DNA from 4 places in the Weizmannia sp. FSL W8-0401 genome. Region 2 is predicted to be linked to each of the others. Evidence: riboswitches for the same ligand, from Rfam matches in the RefSeq annotation. Region 2 holds a riboswitch; each other region holds the start of a gene.
What was found. Region 2 has a riboswitch for S-adenosylmethionine ahead of NSU00_RS12395 (5-methyltetrahydropteroyltriglutamate--homocysteine S-methyltransferase). Riboswitches for the same ligand answer to the same signal wherever they lie in the genome.
Positions count from the first base shown of each region.

Region 1 (5,262 bases), 240 kb from region 2:
CATTTGAAAATAAGAAAAGGGGAATTTGTTGCGATTGTCGGAAGGAGCGGATGCGGCAAAAGTACGCTCCTCAGGCTGCTTTCAGGGCTTGAAGCGGCAAGCGGCGGAAAAATTCTTATAAACGGGGCGCCTTTATCCGGCATAAATAGATCGGCGAAAATGATGTTTCAGGACGGCCGCCTGCTCCCGTGGAAAACCGTGCTTCAAAATGTCGGCCTGGGCCTTGCAGGAGACTGGAAGCATGCGGCCCGTGAAATGCTTAGAAAGGTCGGACTGGAAGGGCGTGCGGATGATTGGCCTTCATCCTTATCCGGCGGGCAGAAACAAAGGGTGGCGCTGGCGAGGGCATTAATCCATGAGCCGGACATCCTTCTCCTCGATGAACCGCTTGGGGCGCTTGATGCTTTAACCCGGATTGAAATGCATGCGCTGATCCAGTCTCTTTGGCTCGAAAAACATTTTACAGCCATATTGGTGACGCATGACGTGGAAGAAGCAGTCGCCCTCGCCGATCGGGTAGTGTTAATCGAAGAAGGGGAAATTGCGATGGACTGCCCGGTAAAACTCCCTTATCCGCGGAAAAGGGACCACGCCCTCTTTGCAGCAACGGCCAATCATATTTTAAACCGCATTTTAGGGAGCGGCCACCCGGTTTTGCATGCAATGAAAAATTAAGGAAGAAATGGAGGGATTCATATGGCGGAAAAAATAGTACTGCTGAACGGGAGCCCTTCTGCGTATACGAGATTAAATGGGATCCGTGATTATATCAGGGCCGGGTTAAGGGGGCACGGGTACGAACCGGAGCTCATCAATATCCGGGAACTTCCGGCCGGCGATTTAATGCATGCCCGGCAAAGCCCGCCCATCACCGGGGCATTAGGAAAAGTGGAAGAAGGCGATACGATAATCATTTTGACACCGGTCTATAAAGCGTCTTATTCCGGACTGCTCAAGACGTTTCTGGATCTTTTGCCGCAAAATGGCTTATCCGGCAAACAGGTGCTGCCGCTCGCCATGGGCGGCACATTCGGCCACTTGCTCGCGCTCGATTACGCCTTGAAACCGGTTTTGGCCTCACTCGGGACAACGTGCATCGAAAAAGGGGTGTTTATTCTCGACCAACAAGTGAAAAAGAGGGGTGGTTTTTATGAGCTGGACAGGCAAGCAGCCGACCGCCTGAATGCTGCTTTAAAAACAGCATTTCCGCAAATTTCCATACCGCTGTACTCTTAAACAAATCCGGCATTTGGACGATATCCAAATGCCGGTATTCGTGTAGCACGAACAACGGGAAAAGAGATAACCGGAATGCCGGCGCCCGTCATCCCATCTTTTGCTTGGGAAGTGCCGCTTTTTTCTTTTCCAGTGCAAACCGGACTTTCTCGGTTGTTTCGATCTGTGTGATGTTTCCTTCATGGATCGAAATGACCACTGTTCCAAACTCCAGTTTTTGCAATGATTCCATAATGCGGGCTACTTTCGTTTCATCAATATGAGCCATTTTTCATACCCCCAAAAATAAATTTCGTGTGTGCGTGGTGGTCCGGCCGGCAATGCGGATGATCCAAAAAAGAAAGGCCCCCTTCAAGAAAAGTTAAGAAGAGGGCGAGGCTCCTTAACTTATCTTCCAAGCTTGGCGCTTGCTGGAATTAGCACAGTATTCCCAAAAAGAATCTGTTGCTGAGGTTTCCTCGGGCCAGTCCCTCCCCCTCTCTTGATAAGCTGTATAGAAATAATTTGTTAAAACTATGATAAATAATATTATTCCGATTTGTCAACTTATATTTTCGACATTTCAGCTGCTTTTCGGGCAAAACCGATTCGGATAGGGTATGATAATAGAAAAAGTGTGTTAAGGGTGTGAGATTGTGCCAGAGACAGATGTATCCAAGTTTGAGAAGAAAATCGAGGTGCGGAACATCCGCTTTGAAGACATTGATGATATTATGGCATTGTCGAAAAAATGTTTTCCGGGGATGGAGCCGTGGAAACACGAGCAGCTGGAAAGCCATATCCGGATTTTTCCGGAAGGGCAGTTTTGCGTGGAATACGAAGGGAAAATCGTCGGTTCCTGCTCCAGCTTAATTGTCAATTTCGATGAATACGAAGACCAGCATACATGGGATACGATCACTGCGAACGGCTACATTACCAACCATAATCCGCACGGGCTCAACCTGTACGGCATTGAAGTGATGATCGACCCGGAATACCGGCGCATGAAGTTCGGGCACCGTTTGTATGAGGCACGGAAAGAGCTTTGCCGGAAAATGAACCTTCAAAGCATCATCATTGGCGGCCGGATTCCGAATTACAGCAAATATAAAGACAAAATGACCCCGCGCGAATACGTGGAAGAAGTCGAGATGCACAATATTTATGACCCGGTTCTGTCCTTCCAGCTGCTTGAAGGGTTCCAGATTATGCGGATCAACAGGCAGTATTTGCCGGATGATACAGCATCCGCTTCATTTGCAACGCTTATGGAATGGCATAACGTCGATTATTTGCCGAAGTCCCGCCGTGTCTATCATGCTTCGTTCCCGGTCAGGATTACAGCGATCCAATATATGATGAAAAAAATTGATTCCTTCGATGATTTTGTCAGACAGGTAGAATATTATGTCGATGTGGCCGCGGATTTCGGTTCTGATTTCGCCGTTTTTCCGGAAATTTTCACCACGCAGTTGATGTCCTACCTGGAAGAAAAACGCCCTGACCAGGCAGTGCGCCGGCTTTCCGGGTACACAGACCAATATATTGAACTGTTTACAGAGCTTGCCGTACGCTACAATGTCAACATTATCGGCGGGTCCCATTTTGTGGAAGAAGACGGGGGCATTTACAATGTCGCTTTTTTGTTCCGGCGCGACGGGACGATTGAGAGGCAGACCAAACTCCATATTACGCCAAATGAGCGGAAATGGTGGGGGATCGCGGAAGGAAACGAACTCAATGTATTTGATACGGATTGCGGGAAAATTGCGATTCTGATTTGCTATGATATCGAGTTTCCGGAGCTGGCCCGTGTCGCTGTCGACCACGGTGCGAACATTATTTTTGTCCCGTTTTGCACGGACGACCGCCAGGCCTATTTGCGCGTCCGCTACTGCGCACAGGCGCGGGCCATTGAAAACCAGGTGTACACCTGTATTGCGGGAACAGTCGGCAACCTGACCCACGTGGAAAACATGGATATCCAGTACGCCCAGTCCGGGATCTTTTCTCCCTCCGATTTCGGCTTTGCCCGCGATGGCATTGTCGGAGAATGCGATCCCAATGTCGATACCGTCGTTGTCGGCGATGTCGATCTTGAGAAGCTGCGCCGCAACCGCAACAGCGGCTCCGTCCGGCAACTGGCCGACCGGAGAAGAGATTTGTATCAGATTAAGATCAACACCAGGTCCTGAGCATGACGGACTGGACGCAAGACCGGCCGGGCAGCCGCCAAGTGCCTGAACGGCTGCTTGGAAAACCCGGATACCGTATCAAAAAACCGCTTAGAGGATGGAAGCTCTAAGCGGTTTTTCATGATTCAGGCGATCTTCAGCACGACCATCAGGCTGGTCATCAACACAATGCTGATCAAAATGGACAACGAGTTCAACGTGCTGGACATGGCGACATTGCCGCCGCATTTCTGGGTAAATGCCGTGCAGACGGCGTAAATCGGCGCAAACGCGATAATCACGAGCACGAGCCGAACTTCAAGCGGCAGCGGCAGCAGGAAATAAAAGAAATGCTGCAAACAGGATGGCCATTCCGTAACGGATGATAACGGCTTTTAAGATGCCCGCAACCTGGCTTTTTTCAAGCCGGAGTTCAAAACCGATCCCGATCATCAGCATGGCCAGAAAGCCGTTTGCCTGTCCGATGATTCCGGTAAATGCGGTCACGCCTGCCGGCAATGTAATATGCAAAAGCGACAGCGCAAGCATGATCAGATAGGTATCCATCGGGATGGATGAAAACATTTTTTAGGTAAGATGCCGCATTTGTTCTTTCGTTGTTGGCAACGGCGGAAGCAATCGAATATGTGCCGCCCGTGCATAAAACCGAATTGCCGGCATCGAACAGGCAAGTTGCCACTACGCCAACGGGCCCCAGGAAATTTTGTACATAGGGGAGTGTAAAACAGCCAATATTATAACCGGAATAATTGATCATGTTAAAGGCTTTTTCCGTATGGGTACGGCGCCAGGAAACGATATAGCCGGTTGCAATCATCACCAGATTGCAAATGACGCCGATTGCGACAAGCATTAACAGCGAAGTTTCAAGGGAGAGTTTTTCAAAATTTGTAATCACGGCGCATGGCAATGTAATGTTTAAAACCATGCGGGAAACCAGCTGAAAATCATCCGGCTTAAAAAATCCAATCCGCTTCAAAATGTAACCGAGCACAATGATCAAAATAAACGAAGCGGCTTTCGTCAACACAACACCCACATTTTTCCCAGTTTTCTTTTTGATCTAATTTCATTAAAAAACAATGAGAAAGAAACGGCAAGGAAAATTTTTGGCAACAACTTTTTTTCAGGTAATGTGCCGGTTCTTTTTTCTTCCACTTAAAATAAGGATGGAAAAAGACTCTTGGATATAAGGCATGGGAGCGGGTGATTGAAAAGGATTTGTAAATTCAATTTGTGAACACTATATAAAGTGTTGATCTTGCATGGCTATTGTGATCCCGGCAACGCATATAAAAAGTCCTCTTTGGCGATGTGAAGGATCTCGAAACGGGGATCCGGACCAAACCAAGAGGACCATTTTTTGAGAATCTTTTTGTAAGAAGAGGGACTTGCGGCTATTCATGTGAGCAGAGAAAAACGGGAAATTTACTTTTTTAAGAATTCAACATCTGCCCTTGTGTCAAGCAAATCACGATTGAGGATATCCAGTTTTTTGTCAATTTTTCTGACCTGTTCTTTAATTTCTTTTTGGCCTTCTTCTAAAGACGCCGTTCTCGTTTCCAGCGCCTCCATTCTGCTTTCCAACGCCCCCATTCTGCTTTCCAGCGCACTCATCCGTTCGGACAGATTTTTTTCCACGGATTTGATTTGGTCCGATAGTTCACGGATGGCCTGCAAAATCGCATTCTGGTCAATTCCTTTATCCACTTTTTCACCTCCCTCATACGACAAATTATACGATATTTTTTGCCATGGGTCTATGGAAAACAAATGCCGGGAAAAATCGGCTTCAGGCTGTATGGCGCATTGTATGAATAGTACTCCGATATTGAAGACGCATGCGATA
Region 1 covers NZ_JBBPAG010000001.1:2,755,807-2,761,068, reverse strand. The annotation lists gene NSU00_RS13485 (ATP-binding cassette domain-containing protein) at 1-675, shown strand, start outside; gene ssuE (NADPH-dependent FMN reductase) at 697-1,236, shown strand; gene NSU00_RS13475 (YezD family protein) at 1,325-1,504, opposite strand; SAM riboswitch class I at 1,621-1,727, opposite strand; gene NSU00_RS13470 (bifunctional GNAT family N-acetyltransferase/carbon-nitrogen hydrolase family protein) at 1,872-3,413, shown strand; gene NSU00_RS13465 (hypothetical protein) at 3,539-3,751, opposite strand; gene NSU00_RS13460 (AEC family transporter) at 3,826-4,440, opposite strand; gene NSU00_RS13455 (hypothetical protein) at 4,842-5,123, opposite strand.
Region 1: it holds a riboswitch for S-adenosylmethionine, as region 2 does, so the genes downstream of both, NSU00_RS13475 (YezD family protein) here and NSU00_RS12395 (5-methyltetrahydropteroyltriglutamate--homocysteine S-methyltransferase) in region 2, are expected to answer to the same signal.

Region 2 (5,262 bases):
TGATATTGCGTTTGGACGCGTATCCTTCGCCGAACAAAAGGACTGCTTCTTTTCTGCTCATGCCCATTTGGGATACGAGTTCTTCGGTTGCTTTACGCGTCTCCTTCTCCCCGATGAAATAAGCCCGGTCAATATCTTCCATGCATTCCGTTTCAATATGTACAAAGTCTTCAGGCTCTGCATTTTCGTAGTGCAAATCATAGGCAACAAACAAATGCAGCTTGATCCTGTCGCTCTCCGTCAGTTCGGATTCCTTCAAGTTATACATATACGTTTTTAAAACATTTTTAAAACTTTTTCTTCCTGTTGCAAATCCGATGCCCACATTGATTTCCTTTGCCATTTTCTTCCCTCTCCTTTTGTATTTCTATTTCCTTATACCCTGTTTGGATGTGAACCGAAACATGGCATAATTTCGCCGGCTTGCGGGTAAACTTCGATTATGTTGCGTGCAATGTTTGAATGAAGATGAAAAAGTGTAAGAAGATAAAAAAAGGATGTGCCCTGTTTTTTCCGGAAGCAGCCGGGGAAAACGGGCACATGAAAAAAGGAGCAGAGCAATGGCTGGGCAAATTCCTAATGAAAAAACGATTGATGATACCATTGATTTGATGAAATAAGGGTATCTCTACATTAAAAACCGGACGGACGATTATCATGCAATTTTGTTTGAAACCCGTCTGCTCGGGCAAAAAGCGGTGTGCATCAGCGGCGAGGAAGCAGTCAAAATGTTTTATGACCCGGAAAAATTCAAACGAAACGGGGCTGTGCCAAAACGTATTCAAAAAACGTTGTTTGGCGAAAATGCGATCCAGACGCTCGATGGAAAAGAGCATCTCCACCGGAAAGCGCTGTTTTTATCGCTGATGGGGCCGGATGCGCAGCAGCATTTGGCATAAATGGTCCGGGCAGCATGGGAAGCGCGCATCCCCGAATGGGAGCAAAAAGACCGTATTGTTTTGTTTGACATCCAACATGTGAAAAAGAAAACGCCTGCCGGTGAATGGCGGGCGTTTTCTTTTTTCTCAATCGTCTCTTCCCAAAATGCCGAGAATTTGCAAAATGTAAATAAACAGGTTGATAAAATCAAGGTACAGGCTTAAAGCCAAAAGCGGGACCATTTCCTCGGAAATGCCATGGTGCTTCATTTGGTTAAAGTCAAAAACAACATACAGGGAAAAAACAATCGCGCCAATGAAGGAGTACGCGAGCATCCCGGTTGAGGTTAACGGGCTGAAAATGCTGAATATTCCGATGAAGATCAGCGCCAACAATGCGACAAGCAATGCGGTGCTTAAAAAGCCAAGATCCCTCTTGGTAACGGCCCCAATAACACCCATCACGGCAAAAATGCCGAACGTGGAACCAAAAGCGAGCAGGACGACCTCAGCACCGGCCTGGGATGCATAATAAGCTACAATCGGATATGTCGTAATACCGGAAATAAAGGTGAAAGCATAAACGAACATATACCCGACGCTCTTTTTCCTTCTTAACCAGAAAGCGGCGATGACCATTGCAATTTCTGCAACCATCAGCGGCATCATAAGCGCAGGCGGAATGAATCTCCCCGTATATAAACCCGCCGTTGCAAACAGCAGTGAAACGGCAAAGACGCCAAGCACTTTCTGGAATACAGACCTTGATTGTATGGCCTCCATAAAATCCCTCCTTTGTTTTTCTTATTACTATTATATTTTCACATCGCCCCTGATTTCAATCTTTCCGTCCCATTTTAAAAAATTTTGCGAATGCCCTTGACAAAAATAGGTGGAACATTTAAAGTGTATTTAAACTAAATAATATTTAAAATTCTTATCCAGAGAGGTGGAGGGACTGGCCCCTTGAAGCCTCGGCAGCGGTCTTTTTTAAAGAACTGTGCCAATTCCAGAAAGCAATTGCTTGAAGATAAGAAGAGCGGACGGTTCTGTTTTGCAATCCATACCTCTTCTTATTGCCGAAGAGGTTTTTTTAATGGGCCCATGCAGCTAAAAGCAATTTCTTTCTGCGCACAGCAGCTGTTTTAAAAAATATGCAGAAAGAGGGAATCATGATGACAAAAACATTAACAAAAGCGCCGTACAGGGCAGACATTGTCGGAAGCTTTTTGCGCCCGGCCCGGTTGAAGAAAGCGCGGGAAAAATTTGCAGCGGGAACCATCCCGGCCGAAGACTTGCGTGCAATAGAAGATGAAGAAATCCGCCGCCTGGTCGACAAACAAATTGAAGCCGGCCTCGAAGCGGTAACGGACGGAGAATTCCGGCGGAGGTTCTGGCATACAGATTTCATGGAACATTTAAACGGGGTAAAAGGATACGTGCCGAACCATGGATACCGGTTTGTCGGCATCGAAACGGAAGCTTATGACGTCCGGGTAACCGGAAAAGTCTCCTTTAACCCGGACCATCCGCACATAAAAGATTTTATTGCGCTGAAAGAAATCGCCGGGGACAGGGCGGTTGCGAAAATGACTATTCCAAGCCCGAATCAGTTTTTCAATGCGGGAATCCGCAATGAAGACATTTACCCGGATCTTGAAGAATACGCAAATGATATTATCCAAACTTACCGGGATGCGATCAAAGCTTTTTATGATGCCGGCTGCCGCTACTTGCAGCTGGATGATGTTTATCTTGCCGGCCTGTGTGCACCGAAACTGCCGTTTGCAGACAGTGAGCTCGAAAGGGAAAGATTGATTGATCTCGCTTTACATGTAGCAAACAGCGTACTGGAAGACAAGCCGGATGATCTGACCATCACAACCCATCTGTGCCGCGGCAACTACCAGTCGAAATGGGCTTTTGAAGGTCCGTATGATAAAATTGCCCCGAAAATCTTTGCAAATGAAAAAGTAGACGGGTTTTTCCTTGAATACGACGATGAGCGTTCCGGCGGGTTTGAACCGTTGAAATACATTCCGGAAGGCGGGCCGAAAGTCGTGCTTGGCATTTTTACATCGAAAAAGGGAGAGCTTGAAGATAAAGTGCTGATCAAAAACCGGATTCGGGAAGCATCCAGGTATGTACCGCTCGAACAGCTTTGCATCAGCACCCAGTGCGGCTTCTCCTCCACCCACCACGGCAATCTTTTAACAGAAGAGCAGCAGTGGGACAAAGTAAAATATATTGTGGATACCGCAAAGGAAATTTGGGGATAAACCGGGAAAACCCGCTGGGGCAGCCAGCGGGTTTTTTATCATGATGGAGGCACGAATCCCTTTCCTGTCTGCTTGTTCATGATCGAAGCACACAGCCCTTGCTTTAATGCGAATGCTGGGCACGGTTGACATTCCCCCGAACCCCGTGTGCGTGGGCTGCTTCTTCAGCCGGCGATTTAATGAAAAGCGTAATCGCAAAAGAGACCAGGCAGAGAATCGTGATCGCATGGAATGTCGGCATAAAGCCCCCGAGAAGGGAAGCGATGACCGATCCGGATAATGCGCCGATGCCGAAGCCTTGGTAAATCACTGAATAATTGGCGCTTTGATTTTTCAGGCCGAAGAAGTCTGAAATAATAGCCGGAAATACGGTGACATTTCCGCCGAAACCGAAAGCAATCGCAGCAACACAGATAAAGAACAGGGCGAAATTTAAGTGGGCATAGCTCAAAATGGAAACCGCAACGGCCGTCGCGAGCAGCGTCCCTGATACCACTTTCATTCTTCCCACATGGTCTGATAAACCGCCGAGAACGAGCCGCCCGATGGTGTTAAAGACGGCAATCAGCGCCACTGCATTGCTGGCCGTCGCAACATCCAGCCCGACAAGCCTCGTGCCGATGTCTTTAACAAGGCCGATCAGATATAAACCGCTCATACACGCCGTGAAGAACACGATGAATAAGAGGTAAGCTTGTTTCGTTTTGAGCATTTCTTTGATGGTAAAATCTTTTCCGGCCGGCTGTTTGGACACAGTACCGGATGTGGTTGTATTTTCTGCTTCTTTCAAGAGGAAAGATCCGCCGGTGATCATGGCAATTGCAATCACTCCCCAGCAAAGAAAAGCCTGTGTGACACCAAACGAACTGAGGACGGCACCGTTTATAAACTTAAATACCAGGCTGCCGGTCCCGTATGCCCCGACGGAGATGCCTGAAACGAGGCCTTTTTTATCCGGAAACCATTTCATTAAATTGGATAAAGTCGTGATATAAGCTGTCCCGTCTGCATAACCGACAATAAGGCCTGCCAACAGATAGAGCATCCAAAGTGAAGGTGCAAATGAACTCAAGATTAATCCTGCGCCAAGCAAAATGCCGGAAAAAGCAACCAAGCGGCGCAGCCCCCATTTTGCCTGCAATTTTGTCGCAAACAATGTCGATACTGCAAGTGCTAGGCTTAAAATAGAAAATGTCGTCGATACTGCACTCAATTGCCACCCGAATTTATCAACAAGCGGCTGGTTAAATAAACTCCATGTATAAACAGTCCCAAGCCCCATTTGTACAATCATCGTCCCCAATACAATCAGGCTGCGGTTTGCTTTTCGTTCTAACATGTCCGATTCCCTCCGTTTCTTCTGTCCTTTTCTACAGTTCAAATTATAGTACGAAAATAAGGAGGGAACTCATTTTCGGAACGAGAATGCTTTAAAAAGGAATAAACGGTATACAGAAAGGAATGGATGGCACAGGAACAAACCGCTTCTTGAAACTTTCCCGCGCAATGTCCATAAAAGATGGCATATGGATAAAATCAGGTATTCCAATTTATGCACAATCTTCCTGAAAAACGGTATTGCCGGAAGCAGGCCATGCCCGCTTTTTCGGCGCAACACCTTGGAGGATGGCAAATTGGAAAGCAGGCAACTTTTCACACGCGAACGGCCGCAGTGCGCAAAGTAGGCCATGCTATTTTTCACGCCCGCCCCGGCAAAAAAGGAAAAAGCCGGCATACACTTTTTGTTCATGCCAGCCGCTTTTCCTGCATGGCTGGGCGCTTTATATTAAAAATGCATCAGCGCTTTAAACTGTTTCACATTTCTTCTGCTTACCGGTATTTCCGCGTCCATCCCTTTTAAACGGAGCAAATACGTCTGATTGAACCACGGCACAATTTCCCGGATCTTCGTTAAATTTACAAGATAAGACCGGTGGCAGCGAAAGAAAAGATCCTCAGGCAAAAGGGACTGGAACTCGGATATCGCCATGGGCATTTCAAACGTTTCCTGTTGTGTATAAACAAGCGTGATTTTTTCCTGAGCGGCGCAGTAAAAAATATCGTTTGCATCCGCCACAATAATTTTCTCGCCCTTGCGCAAATTC
Region 2 covers NZ_JBBPAG010000001.1:2,512,143-2,517,404, forward strand. The annotation lists gene NSU00_RS12380 (hypothetical protein) at 1-343, opposite strand, end outside; gene NSU00_RS12385 (hypothetical protein) at 666-899, shown strand; gene NSU00_RS12390 (Bax inhibitor-1/YccA family protein) at 1,026-1,661, opposite strand; SAM riboswitch class I at 1,813-1,915, shown strand; gene NSU00_RS12395 (5-methyltetrahydropteroyltriglutamate--homocysteine S-methyltransferase) at 2,054-3,157, shown strand; gene NSU00_RS12400 (L-lactate MFS transporter) at 3,261-4,496, opposite strand; gene NSU00_RS12405 (LytR/AlgR family response regulator transcription factor) at 4,944-5,262, opposite strand, start outside.

Region 3 (5,262 bases), 140 kb from region 2:
GCATCCGGTGAAGATTCCAAGGCCCCGGCGTGCACGTTGTCGCATTCGTTCCGGTCGCAGGCCCGGTCCCGCCGCCAATCATCGTTGTAATGCCCGATGCAAGCGCCGTTTCAATTTGCTGCGGGCTGATAAAATGAATATGCGCATCAATGCCGCCGGCTGTTACAATCAGCCCTTCTGCGGCAATCACTTCAGTTGACGCACCGATTGTGATATCGACCCCCTCCATTAAGAGCGGATTACCCGCCTTTCCGATTGCTGAAATAAATCCGTCTTTTATCCCGATATCCGCTTTATAGATGCCTGTATAATCCAAAATGATGGCATTCGTTAAAACAAGGTCCGGGCTGGCATTGCTGGAAGCATGCGGATGCTGCCCCATCCCGTCACGGATTACCTTGCCGCCGCCGAATTTCACTTCATCCCCGTACACGGTAAAATCTTTTTCAATCTCGATAAACAACCCCGTATCCGCAATCCTTACCGCATCTCCGGTAGTGGGACCGAATATATCCGCATATTGCCTGCGCGGCATTGAAAAAGTCATGCTTCCCCCTCCTTTTTAAGCGGGCCGTTTGTCTGGTTATTCAGGCCGTAAACTTCCCTTTTTCCAGCAAACGATACCAGCTCCACTTCTTTTTCATCCCCCGGCTCAAACCGGACAGCCGTACCCGCAGGAATATTCAAATGCATACCGAACGCTTTGGCACGGTCCATCACAAGCGCCTGGTTCACTTCATAAAAATGAAAATGTGAACCGACCTGCACCGGCCTGTCACCGCGGTTCGTCACAGTGATCCGGGCCGTCTTCCGGCCTGCATTACAGACAACTGGTTCATTTTTTAATATGTACTCTCCTGGGATCAATTCGAGCACCTCCTTTATCGGATCGGATTGTGGACCGTGACCAGTTTTGTACCATCCGGAAATGTCGCCTCAACCTGGATGTCAGGAATCATTTCCGCGACGCCTTCCATGACGTCTTCCTGTTTTAAAATTGTTGCCCCGAATTGCATCAGCTCTGCCACTGTCTTCCCATCTCTTGCTCCTTCCATCACTTCATATGTAATGATGGCGACTGTTTCCGGGTAGTTCAGCTTCAATCCGCGTTTCTGCCGCCTGCGGGCAAGATCCGCCGCTACCACAATCATGAGTTTTTCGGTTTCTCTGGGGGTGAGTTTCAACATAACACCTCCTCATCATAAAAATATCGGACGTTAAAAAAAATAACAATTAAATGTCACATCAGTTAACATCATCATACAACAGAAAAATATTTTGATCAAGATGAAATTTTCCGAATTATAAACCAAAAAGGCGCTGGAATTTTCCAGCACGATTTTTTCAAAATAAAATTTTGGAACGACCGCTCCGCTCCTGGCAATGCTTGAAAACATTACTTCACTCCATATTTATTTTTTCAAGAATCCGTCATCTTTGAAACGATTTATATTTTGTTCATCGTTCAAATGTACTGTTTGGGTTCTCCCGCCTTCGCACTTCGGGTATACCAAAACGAAAATAGGTTAATTTAGCCTTAATCCAAATATTTTTTGGCAGACCATCGTGGCCATGCTGGACAACAAGCACCTTTCATGCCGGCCGTTATTTTCTGTGCTATATTTGAACATACAATGGACTCACCAAAGACAGGAGTGTAAAAGAATGAACACAGTCATTGAAACGATTCTCAATCACCGGTCGATCCGCCATTATGAAGACCGACCACTATCTGATGAACAAATCCGCCTGATTGTGGAATCCGCGCAGGCAGCCGCCACTTCTCATTTCGTCCAGGCCTATACGATTCTCGGCATTCAGGATCCCGGGCGGAAGCAAAGATTAGCAGAACTGACCGGGAACCGCCATGTCGGAACATGTGGCCATCTGCTCATTTTCTGTGCCGATCTCCATAAACATGAACTTGCGGCGGAAATGGAAGGTGTAGATGCGCAAGATACACTTGAGACAACGGAAAAATTTATGGTCGCGCTCATCGACACGGCACTGGCCGCGCAAAATGCCGCGCTCGCTGCGGAATCGATGGGGCTTGGCATTTGTTATGTCGGAGGCTTGCGCAACCGGCTGCCGGAAGTGGCCGAACTTTTGAAAATCCCGCAATATGTCCTTCCGCTATTTGCGATGACAATCGGCTATCCGGCCGATCCGTCTGCGAAAAAACCGCGCATGTCGGCTGAGCATATTTATTTTGAAGATGAATACCCGGCTGATGAACGTCTTTTGCGCGATCTGAAGGAATACAATGAAACGGTTTCGCAATATTATACAAAACGCACAGACGGAAAAAGGAACGATACCTGGACAGGCCAAATGGCACAATTTTTTAAAGAACCATCGCGCGTTTTCATGAAGGAATTTGTAGAACGCCAAGGGTTTGATAAAAAGTAGAGGGAGCTGGCGCGTATTTTCCTCTGCCCGTCCCGGGGCACAAACTTAAACAGAACGGCGAGATACTACAATGAGTGGTGTCCCGCCGTTTTGTCATTTTGCTTTGGTGAAATGCGGGTGCATCTGTCATCCGGCGATTCCATTTTTTTGTATATCAATATTTCCTTTTTTCTGCTAAAATAGAATAAATGCTTTAGCACTGAAAAGCGTTTATCTAAAAAAGAAAAGTGAGATTGATAGAAATGGAAAAAAACCAACATCATTTGCAAAAAGGCTTGTCACCAAGGCATGTCCAGTTCATCGCATTGGCCGGGATGATCGGAACCGGCATTTTTAAAGGCAGCTCCGATACCGTCAGCCTTGCCGGCCCGAGTGTTGCCGTTTCTTACCTGATTGGCGGCGCGCTTTTATTCATTGTCATGTCAGCGCTGGGGGAAATGGCGCTCGTCCACCCCGGCCTCAACGTCCAAAATCTGATCCACAAAGCGTTCGGCAGCCGGGTTTCTTTCATTATTGGCTGGCTGTACTGGATTAACTGGGTCATTGTTACAGTCGTGGAACTGCTTGCAGCCGGGAGCTTCCTGCAATTCTGGGTTCCCCACGCGCCATTGTGGCTGCTCAGTTTGCTCTGCGCCGCTTTCATAGTCGGCATCAATTTAACTGAAGTGAAGTACTACGGCGAATTTGAATTTTGGATTGCCGGCATTAAAATCATCACATTGATCGTTTTTATCCTGCTTGGCGCGCTGATTTTATTCGGTTTATTCCCCGGGACATCTTCCACGCTGTCCAACTATACAGCGCACGGCGGGTTTTTCCCGAACGGGCTTCACGGCACGTTCAGCGCTTTTCTGATCGTGATGTTTTCATACGGCGGCGCGGAACTGATTGGCGTTACCGTTTCGGAAACGAAAGACAGCGAGAAAGTGCTGCCGCGTGTCATTAAACAGACCGTTGTCCGCGTCATGCTTTTTTATATTTTGCCAATCCTGATCATTTGCGGCATTGTCCCGTGGAACCAGGTTTCTTCCGTGGAAAGCCCGTTTGTGCAGGTATTCAGCCGCACGGGGATCCCCGCTGCCGCCCATGTGATGAATTTTGTGCTCTTGACGGCCGTTCTTTCTGCTGCCAACTCCGGCATTTATGCCACTTCGCGCACACTGTTCAACATGGCGCAATCCGGAGAAGCGCCGCGCGCCTTTTTAAAAATTTCCCGGAAAGGCGTCCCGCTCATCAGTATTTTGCTGACCTCGCTGTTTATTTTAGCCGGCGTGATTCTGGCCTATCTTACGCCGGATGAGGTCATCAGCTATTTGATGACCATCCCGGGATTTACCGTCGTCCTTGTCTGGATCGCCATCTGTGCAGCCGAACTGCGGCTCCGGAAGTCGTATGAAAAATTGCCTTCCTTCCGTGTAAAAGGGTACCCTTTCATGGTCTGGGTTGCGCTGCTTGCACTGGCAGGTATTTTCCTGTCCTTTTTGCTGGGCGGCGGCAACCCGATTGGTACAAGCGTCTGCCTCGCTATTTTAATCGTGCTGGTCGTCCTGTCACTGAAAATCAAAGCAAAGGAATAGGCTTGTGTTGATAAAACCGGTTCCCTTGGGCGTGCAGGGGACAGGCACGGGTGGATAGCGCGTATCAAACTGCCAGAATGGGCGGGCCCGCTAACCCGTTCGGACTATTGAATGGAAGCAACCATAATCCCCCCGCGCATCCTAAAACAAGCTTTTTAAAACCAAGCCGTTGAAAGAAAAAACTCCCGACAGAGCGTAATCTGATGGGGAGTTTTTTTCTTTATCCCCCCATTCGTATAAATCCGATAAAAAAACTTGCAATAATTATATTGACTTCCATTTATTTTCTGATAAAATTTTAAACAACAAATCACTTATCAAGAGCGACGGAGGGATCTGGCCCAATGAAGTCCGGCAACCTGCAGCGAGCAGCAAGGTGCCAATTCCAGCAAAATGGGTACCATTTTGAAAGATAAGCGCTTATCCTTTACTCGCTGTCTTTCCGTAAAATGGCGGAAAGATTTTTAATTTCTGCAAGGCCGGCCGTTTAAACCAGGATAGGCCCTGATGCGTATAATTCCTCTACATCTGGATGAATCAAATTTATGGATGAAGAAAGCGGGGAACATGAACATGCAAAAATTAATTGTCTTAGCACTTGTCGGCCTTGCCGCACAATTGGTGGATGGATCTCTCGGAATGGGTTACGGGGTGACTTCAACCTCACTCCTCTTGGCTTTCGGAATTGCGCCGGCTGTCGCATCAGCTTCTGTGCATTTGGCGGAGGTTTTTACAACGGCGGCTTCCGGGGTCTCACATATGAAATTTGGGAATGTCGATAAAGGGATCATTTGGAAACTGGTTGTACCCGGGGCTGTCGGCGCCTTTCTCGGGGCAACCGTTCTCAGCCATCTTCCTGCAAGCACATTAAAACCGTACATTTCTATTTTTCTGATCGCCCTTGGCCTCTATATTCTTATCCGGTTTCTGATCAACGCGCGCGGGGCGTTGAAAGTCAAAAAAAAGACCGGGTCTAACGTATTTTTTATCCCGCTCGGCTTTGTCGCAGGATTTTTTGATGCAACGGGGGGCGGCGGCTGGGGCCCTATCGCTACACCGGCTTTGCTGTCCAGAAATGACATCGAACCGCGGAAAGTGATCGGCTCGGTGGATACAAGTGAATTTGCCGTATCCCTGGCGTCAAGCATCGGTTTCCTTTTATCCCTCGGCGCTATGCAGATTAACTGGATCTGGACGATCGCCCTCATGCTTGGCGGCCTGATCGCCGCACCGATTGCAGCCTATCTGGTTAAAATTTTGCCGGCTCATTTGCTGG
Region 3 covers NZ_JBBPAG010000001.1:2,648,337-2,653,598, forward strand. The annotation lists gene ureC (urease subunit alpha) at 1-547, opposite strand, end outside; gene NSU00_RS13010 (urease subunit beta) at 544-867, opposite strand; gene NSU00_RS13015 (urease subunit gamma) at 882-1,184, opposite strand; gene nfsA (oxygen-insensitive NADPH nitroreductase) at 1,666-2,409, shown strand; gene NSU00_RS13025 (amino acid permease) at 2,652-3,986, shown strand; SAM riboswitch class I at 4,298-4,405, shown strand; gene NSU00_RS13030 (sulfite exporter TauE/SafE family protein) at 4,494-5,262, shown strand, end outside.
Region 3: it holds a riboswitch for S-adenosylmethionine, as region 2 does, so the genes downstream of both, NSU00_RS13030 (sulfite exporter TauE/SafE family protein) here and NSU00_RS12395 (5-methyltetrahydropteroyltriglutamate--homocysteine S-methyltransferase) in region 2, are expected to answer to the same signal.

Region 4 (5,262 bases), 660 kb from region 2:
GCCCCAATAATAGAATCGCAAATTTTTTCATCGCTCTAAGTCCCCCTGCATTTCATTTTTTATAAAAAGGTGTAACCCATTTTTCCAATATTATTTTCTCCGGATTTTCTTGGAAAGAAAGTTGCCCAATGTCTGGACAAGCTGGGTGAAAATAACCAGCGTGATAACGGTAACGATCATGACGCCTGTCTGAAACTGGTTGTAGCCGTACGTGATCGCCAAATCCCCGATCCCGCCGGCACCGACCGCGCCCGCCATCGCGGAAGCCCCGATCAGCCCGATGGTGGCAATCGTTAAATTGAGCACCATGGACGCCTTTGCCTCCGGAAGCAAAAACCGCCAAATAATCTGCCAGTTCGTCGCCCCCATTGACTGCGCAAGTTCGATTGTCCCTTTGTCGACTTCAAGCAGTGAACTTTCAATGAGCCGCCCGATGTAAAAAGCAGTGTACAAAACGAGCGGCACAATCGCTGCCGTTGTTCCGATCGCTGTCCCGACAACCCAGCGCGTAAACGGAATGATCGCGACAACGAGAATAATAAACGGGATCGACCGGAAAATATTGATAATCACATTTAAAATATTAAAAATCCATTTGTTTTCCCAAATGCCGTTTTCCCGGGTAATAACGAGGATCACGCCGACCGGAACGCCGATGATGATGGAAATGATTAATGATACAGCCACCATATACAGCGTCTGGCCCATTGCCGTGAAAAATTGCGGCCAAAACCATGACCAATCAAATGCCATTTTTCTCCACCTCCCGAATGATGGCTTCGTGATCGTTGATGTACTGAATGGCCCGCTTCATTTCTTCCGGGTCGCCTTTCAATTCGACAAGCAGGTTGCCGAAAGGAATGCCCTGAAGTTCGGTGATCATGCCATGAAGCACATTCAGGTCGATTGAAAAATGTTTTGCCGTATTGGATAACAGCGGCATATTGGTGGAAGCTCCTTTAAACAGGATCCGGTAAATGCCGTGCGGATTGTCTTTGCTGCTTTCATCGATCAGTTTTTGCACCGACGGCGGAATCGAATCATTCAGCACGGTTTTCACAAAGCTTCTCGCAATTTGCGTTTTCGGTTCTGTGAACAGGTCGATTACCGGGCCCTGCTCCACAATTTTTCCGCCGTCCAGCACTGCCACTTTATCACAAATGTCACGAATGACGTTCATTTCATGGGTGATCATAAGAATCGTGATGCCCAGCTCGTCCCGGACTTTCCGCAAAAGGGCAAGCACGGCTTCGGTCGTATTCGGGTCAAGGGCCGATGTTGCCTCGTCACAAAGCAGGATGTCCGGGTCTGTCGCAAGGGCTCTTGCAATGCCAACCCTTTGTTTCTGGCCGCCTGACAACTGGTCAGGGTAGTGGTGCATTCTCTCTTCTAACCCGACAAAAGACAATAATTCTGCCACTTTTGCCTTTATTTCTTCCTTCGGGCGGTGTTCCAGCACAAGCGGCATGGCTACGTTTTGAAAAATCGTCTTTGACTGAAGCAGATTGAACTGCTGGAAAATCATGCCGATTTTTTTCCGCTCTTGGCGCAGCTTTGCAGGCGGCAGGCGCACAAGGTCGATCCCGTTAACGAGCACTTTCCCAGAAGTCGGCCGCTCGAGCAGATTTACGCATCGGATCAGCGTGCTTTTCCCGGCGCCGCTGTAGCCGACCACCCCGAAAATTTCCCCTTTTTCAACACGCAGATTGATGCCTTTTAACGCTTCAACCTTTTTGTCCTTCCCTTTGCCGTATACTTTATGAATATCTTCTAATACCAGCATGTTGAAATCTCCTTCTGTTCCTTTTAGCAAAAAAAAACCCGCTTTCATTCGAAAGAGGTTTGCCGGTCAAGTGACTTATCTCTCAGAATGAACCATTCTGCAGGAATTAGCACCTTTCAAAAAAAGATTTGAAGGTTGCTGGACGTCATCGGGCCTGTCCCTCAGTCTCTCTGGATAAGTTATTCATTTGTTATATTTAAATATTAGTGGACGGCTCGGGATTTGTCAATTCATTATTTTATATTTTTTTGTTTTCCAATCATCAGACAACTTGAAACAAAGCCCGGTTTCCGCGCCACTCCACCTGAATTTCATGCTCAAAAAAGCGGGAAAGCACTTGTTTTTCAATCATCTCGGACGTGCGGCCCTGCCGGAAAACTTCCCCGTTCCTGATCAGCAATGTCTTTTGGAAAGCGGGGGAAATTTCTTCCGGATGGTGCGTCACATATACAAGCGCCGGGCCGTTCTCATCTTTTGCCAGCTCTTCCACACTTTCCAGCAAAATTTCCCGGGCAAATAAATCCAGCCCGTTGCAAGGCTCGTCCAAAATTAAGATGCGCGGTTCCGCCATTAACGCGCGCGCGATTAAAAGCTTCTGCCGCTCTCCTTGCGAACAATGTCCATAAGCACGGCCATAAAGGGCGGCACAATGCAATTGTTCCATCAAGCGCAAGGCTTTTTCTTCGTCTTCTGCATCCACCACTTCATACAGCCCGATCGATGCATATTTGCCGCTGATGACCACATCGCGTGCAAGCTGGGTGCGCGGTATCCTTTCCTGGATGGAGGAGCTGACCCAGCCGATTGATTTCCGCAGTTCCGGCAGGCTTGTTTTTCCGAACGCTTTGCCGAGCACCTTGATGCTGCCCTTTGTCGGCCAGATATACCCGTTGATCATATTGAGCAAAGTGGTTTTGCCGGAACCGTTTAAGCCGAGGACAGCCCAGTGCTCCCCTTTTTTGACCGTCCAGTGAATGTCCGAGAGCAGTTTTTTGCCGTCGCGCACCAGGCTCACACCAGCAACTTCGATTATATTTTCCATCTGTTCCATCCCCTTACATTTCGTACAAGTTTTCAGGCGCACAGGGGTTCACCCTGCGCCCTTCATTTATTCATGCTTGCGAGAAAATCCCCGAGCAGGTCTTCCGCATCTTCTTCTTTTTCCGGCGCTTCCGCTTCAGGGGGTGCCGGTTCGGCGGCGGCAGTTCTCCAGTCGAACGCATCAAGATCATCCGAACCGGGCGGCTCACCACCGGATTGAACCGGTTCCAGGTCTGCTTCTCCACTGGTTTGCGGCAATTCGTCTTCCTGTAAAAAAAGCGTATCATCCATAGAAACAGGTTGTTTCGAGAGGGCCGCAAAAAGCGAAGTCGCCCGGAGCGGATCCTGAATCAGCTCGTAAACAATGCTGCCGAGCATTGCTTCCGAATGTTCATGCTTCAGCCAATCATGCTGCACTTTTGTCAGTTTGCGCGGCAGCGGAATTGTAATCGTTTCTTTGTCTTTTACAAGCGACTGGTTCACGCCCTGTATCACATACCCGGCTATTTTAGCGGAGAAGTTCCGTTTCTCTTTTTCTTTTAACTTTGACAGCTCTTTTAAAATATGATCGGGCGTATCCTGGGGGATCCGGAACGCAATCGTCTGGCCCCGCTTCATCCCGCTTTGATTTTCCATATTTTTTCACCTTATTTGGATTCGACCGGTTTCTTTCCTTTGTCTTCCGGTTTATTGTTTTTCCTCACATAATCCGAAATTAATTTGTAGTAAGCATTGGCCATCATCCAGATGCTCTCTTTTTCATCTTCAAAGAAGTCGATATTGTAGCCATCAAGGCTGTTGTTCAGCGTTTTTAAGTAATCTTTCAGGACAACAGAGCCGCCGCCGACAAAATAGCAAATCTCTGTTTGCGAGTTTTTCTGCCAAACGTTCCGGAGCAGGCGGTATTGTTTCTTCGCAAGGTCAAACAGGATGCGGTCTGTAATATCGTGCACGCTTGTCCGGCTGCCTTTCACCATAATATGGTTGCGGTCATGCTTTTTCGTGATAATATCGACCACATCGCGGCGGCTGTCCAGTTCGACCCCGTATTTGACGCGGATTTCTTCACGGATCTGTTCAAGCGCTTCTGATACGCCGAGATTAAAGCCCTGCGCCCGGTCATCATCGACTGTCCTGTTTTTGATCACGGCGATATCCGTTGAGAGGCCGCCGATATCCTGGATCAAAATGCGTTTGTCAATCAAATCGCGGTTAATGATGTTTAAATCGTTATCCATGACGAGATTGATAAAAGCGGCAAAGCCTTCCGGATACACTTTGATTTCGTCAAACTTCAGGTTGACTTTCAATCCCTGATATTTCGGCGTGACAAGAAATTCCACCTGGTGGACGGATCCAAGCAACTGCGACCGGTAGCCCGCATCTTTCCCCTCTTTTACTTCGCGGAGCGGCAGGCCTGTCCCAAGTGTGTAATTGGCATCAATCACATTCTGGTTGCGGGTAAAAACTTTGGCGTTTTCTTCCCTTACTGCGTCAAGCGCAAGGCTTGTAAAAAGCAGGACGAGGGTCTGGTCCTCTTCCGATTTGCTGCTCCCAGGGTCCAGTTCGGTTGCATTATCACTTTTGGTTGCGAGCTCCCCGACACGGTAAATCACGTTATTTTCCTTTAAAGCAGGGGAGTGGACTTTTACATGGATGCCTTCAAGCGGATCTTTGCTGTCCAGTTCCTCAATGCCGATTACCGGCCGGTCTTCTATATCCCGCGCGATGACGTTCGGGATATTGAGCTCATACTCCATTTTTCCAAAAATGCCTTTTAAAGAATCATTGCCTACATCGACTGCGGCAATCCGCGTCTTTCCCATTCATTTTTCCTCCCTGTATCGCTTTCTTTGGCTTACTCTAAGAATATCTGAGTCTATAAAAATAATCAATACTCTGAACTTTTTTAACGAAAATGTAAACTTGTTTGCGGCTTGTAAACTTTTGAAAAATGTTGCCATAAAGCCATGTTTACAGCTTTGCAAACAAGTTTGCATTTTTGTATACAAGTGTTTGCGCTTGTGTAAACATGTAAACAGATTTGAAAACATGCAAACAAATACGCAAATAGGAGCAATATCCGCTCCTCCATAAAAAATTCACGGGTTTTTCCAAAATTCCAATTGACAGTGCGGCAATAAAGGCTACAATGTTTCATAGTATTGAAGAATGAACATCCACCAGGCCTGGCAACAAAACCGGTATAAAAGGCTTGGGGTATCATATAAAAGGGGGGAAATTGTTGACAACACAACAGCAATATTACAAAGACCAGACCCTGTTTCAGATTTCTTGGCCGCTCTTTATTGAGCTTTCTTTGCATATGGGGATCGGGATCATCGCAACCCTTATGCTCGGCCACTACGCCGATGATGCGGCTGCCGGGGTGGGCGTGGCCAACCAGCTGTTGAATATGTTTATTCTCATTTTTAATG
Region 4 covers NZ_JBBPAG010000001.1:3,169,719-3,174,980, forward strand. The annotation lists gene NSU00_RS15430 (MetQ/NlpA family ABC transporter substrate-binding protein) at 1-31, opposite strand, end outside; gene NSU00_RS15435 (methionine ABC transporter permease) at 91-753, opposite strand; gene NSU00_RS15440 (methionine ABC transporter ATP-binding protein) at 743-1,783, opposite strand; SAM riboswitch class I at 1,856-1,964, opposite strand; gene NSU00_RS15445 (ABC transporter ATP-binding protein) at 2,046-2,825, opposite strand; gene NSU00_RS15450 (hypothetical protein) at 2,888-3,460, opposite strand; gene NSU00_RS15455 (ParM/StbA family protein) at 3,472-4,650, opposite strand; gene NSU00_RS15460 (MATE family efflux transporter) at 5,070-5,262, shown strand, end outside.
Region 4: it holds a riboswitch for S-adenosylmethionine, as region 2 does, so the genes downstream of both, NSU00_RS15440 (methionine ABC transporter ATP-binding protein) here and NSU00_RS12395 (5-methyltetrahydropteroyltriglutamate--homocysteine S-methyltransferase) in region 2, are expected to answer to the same signal.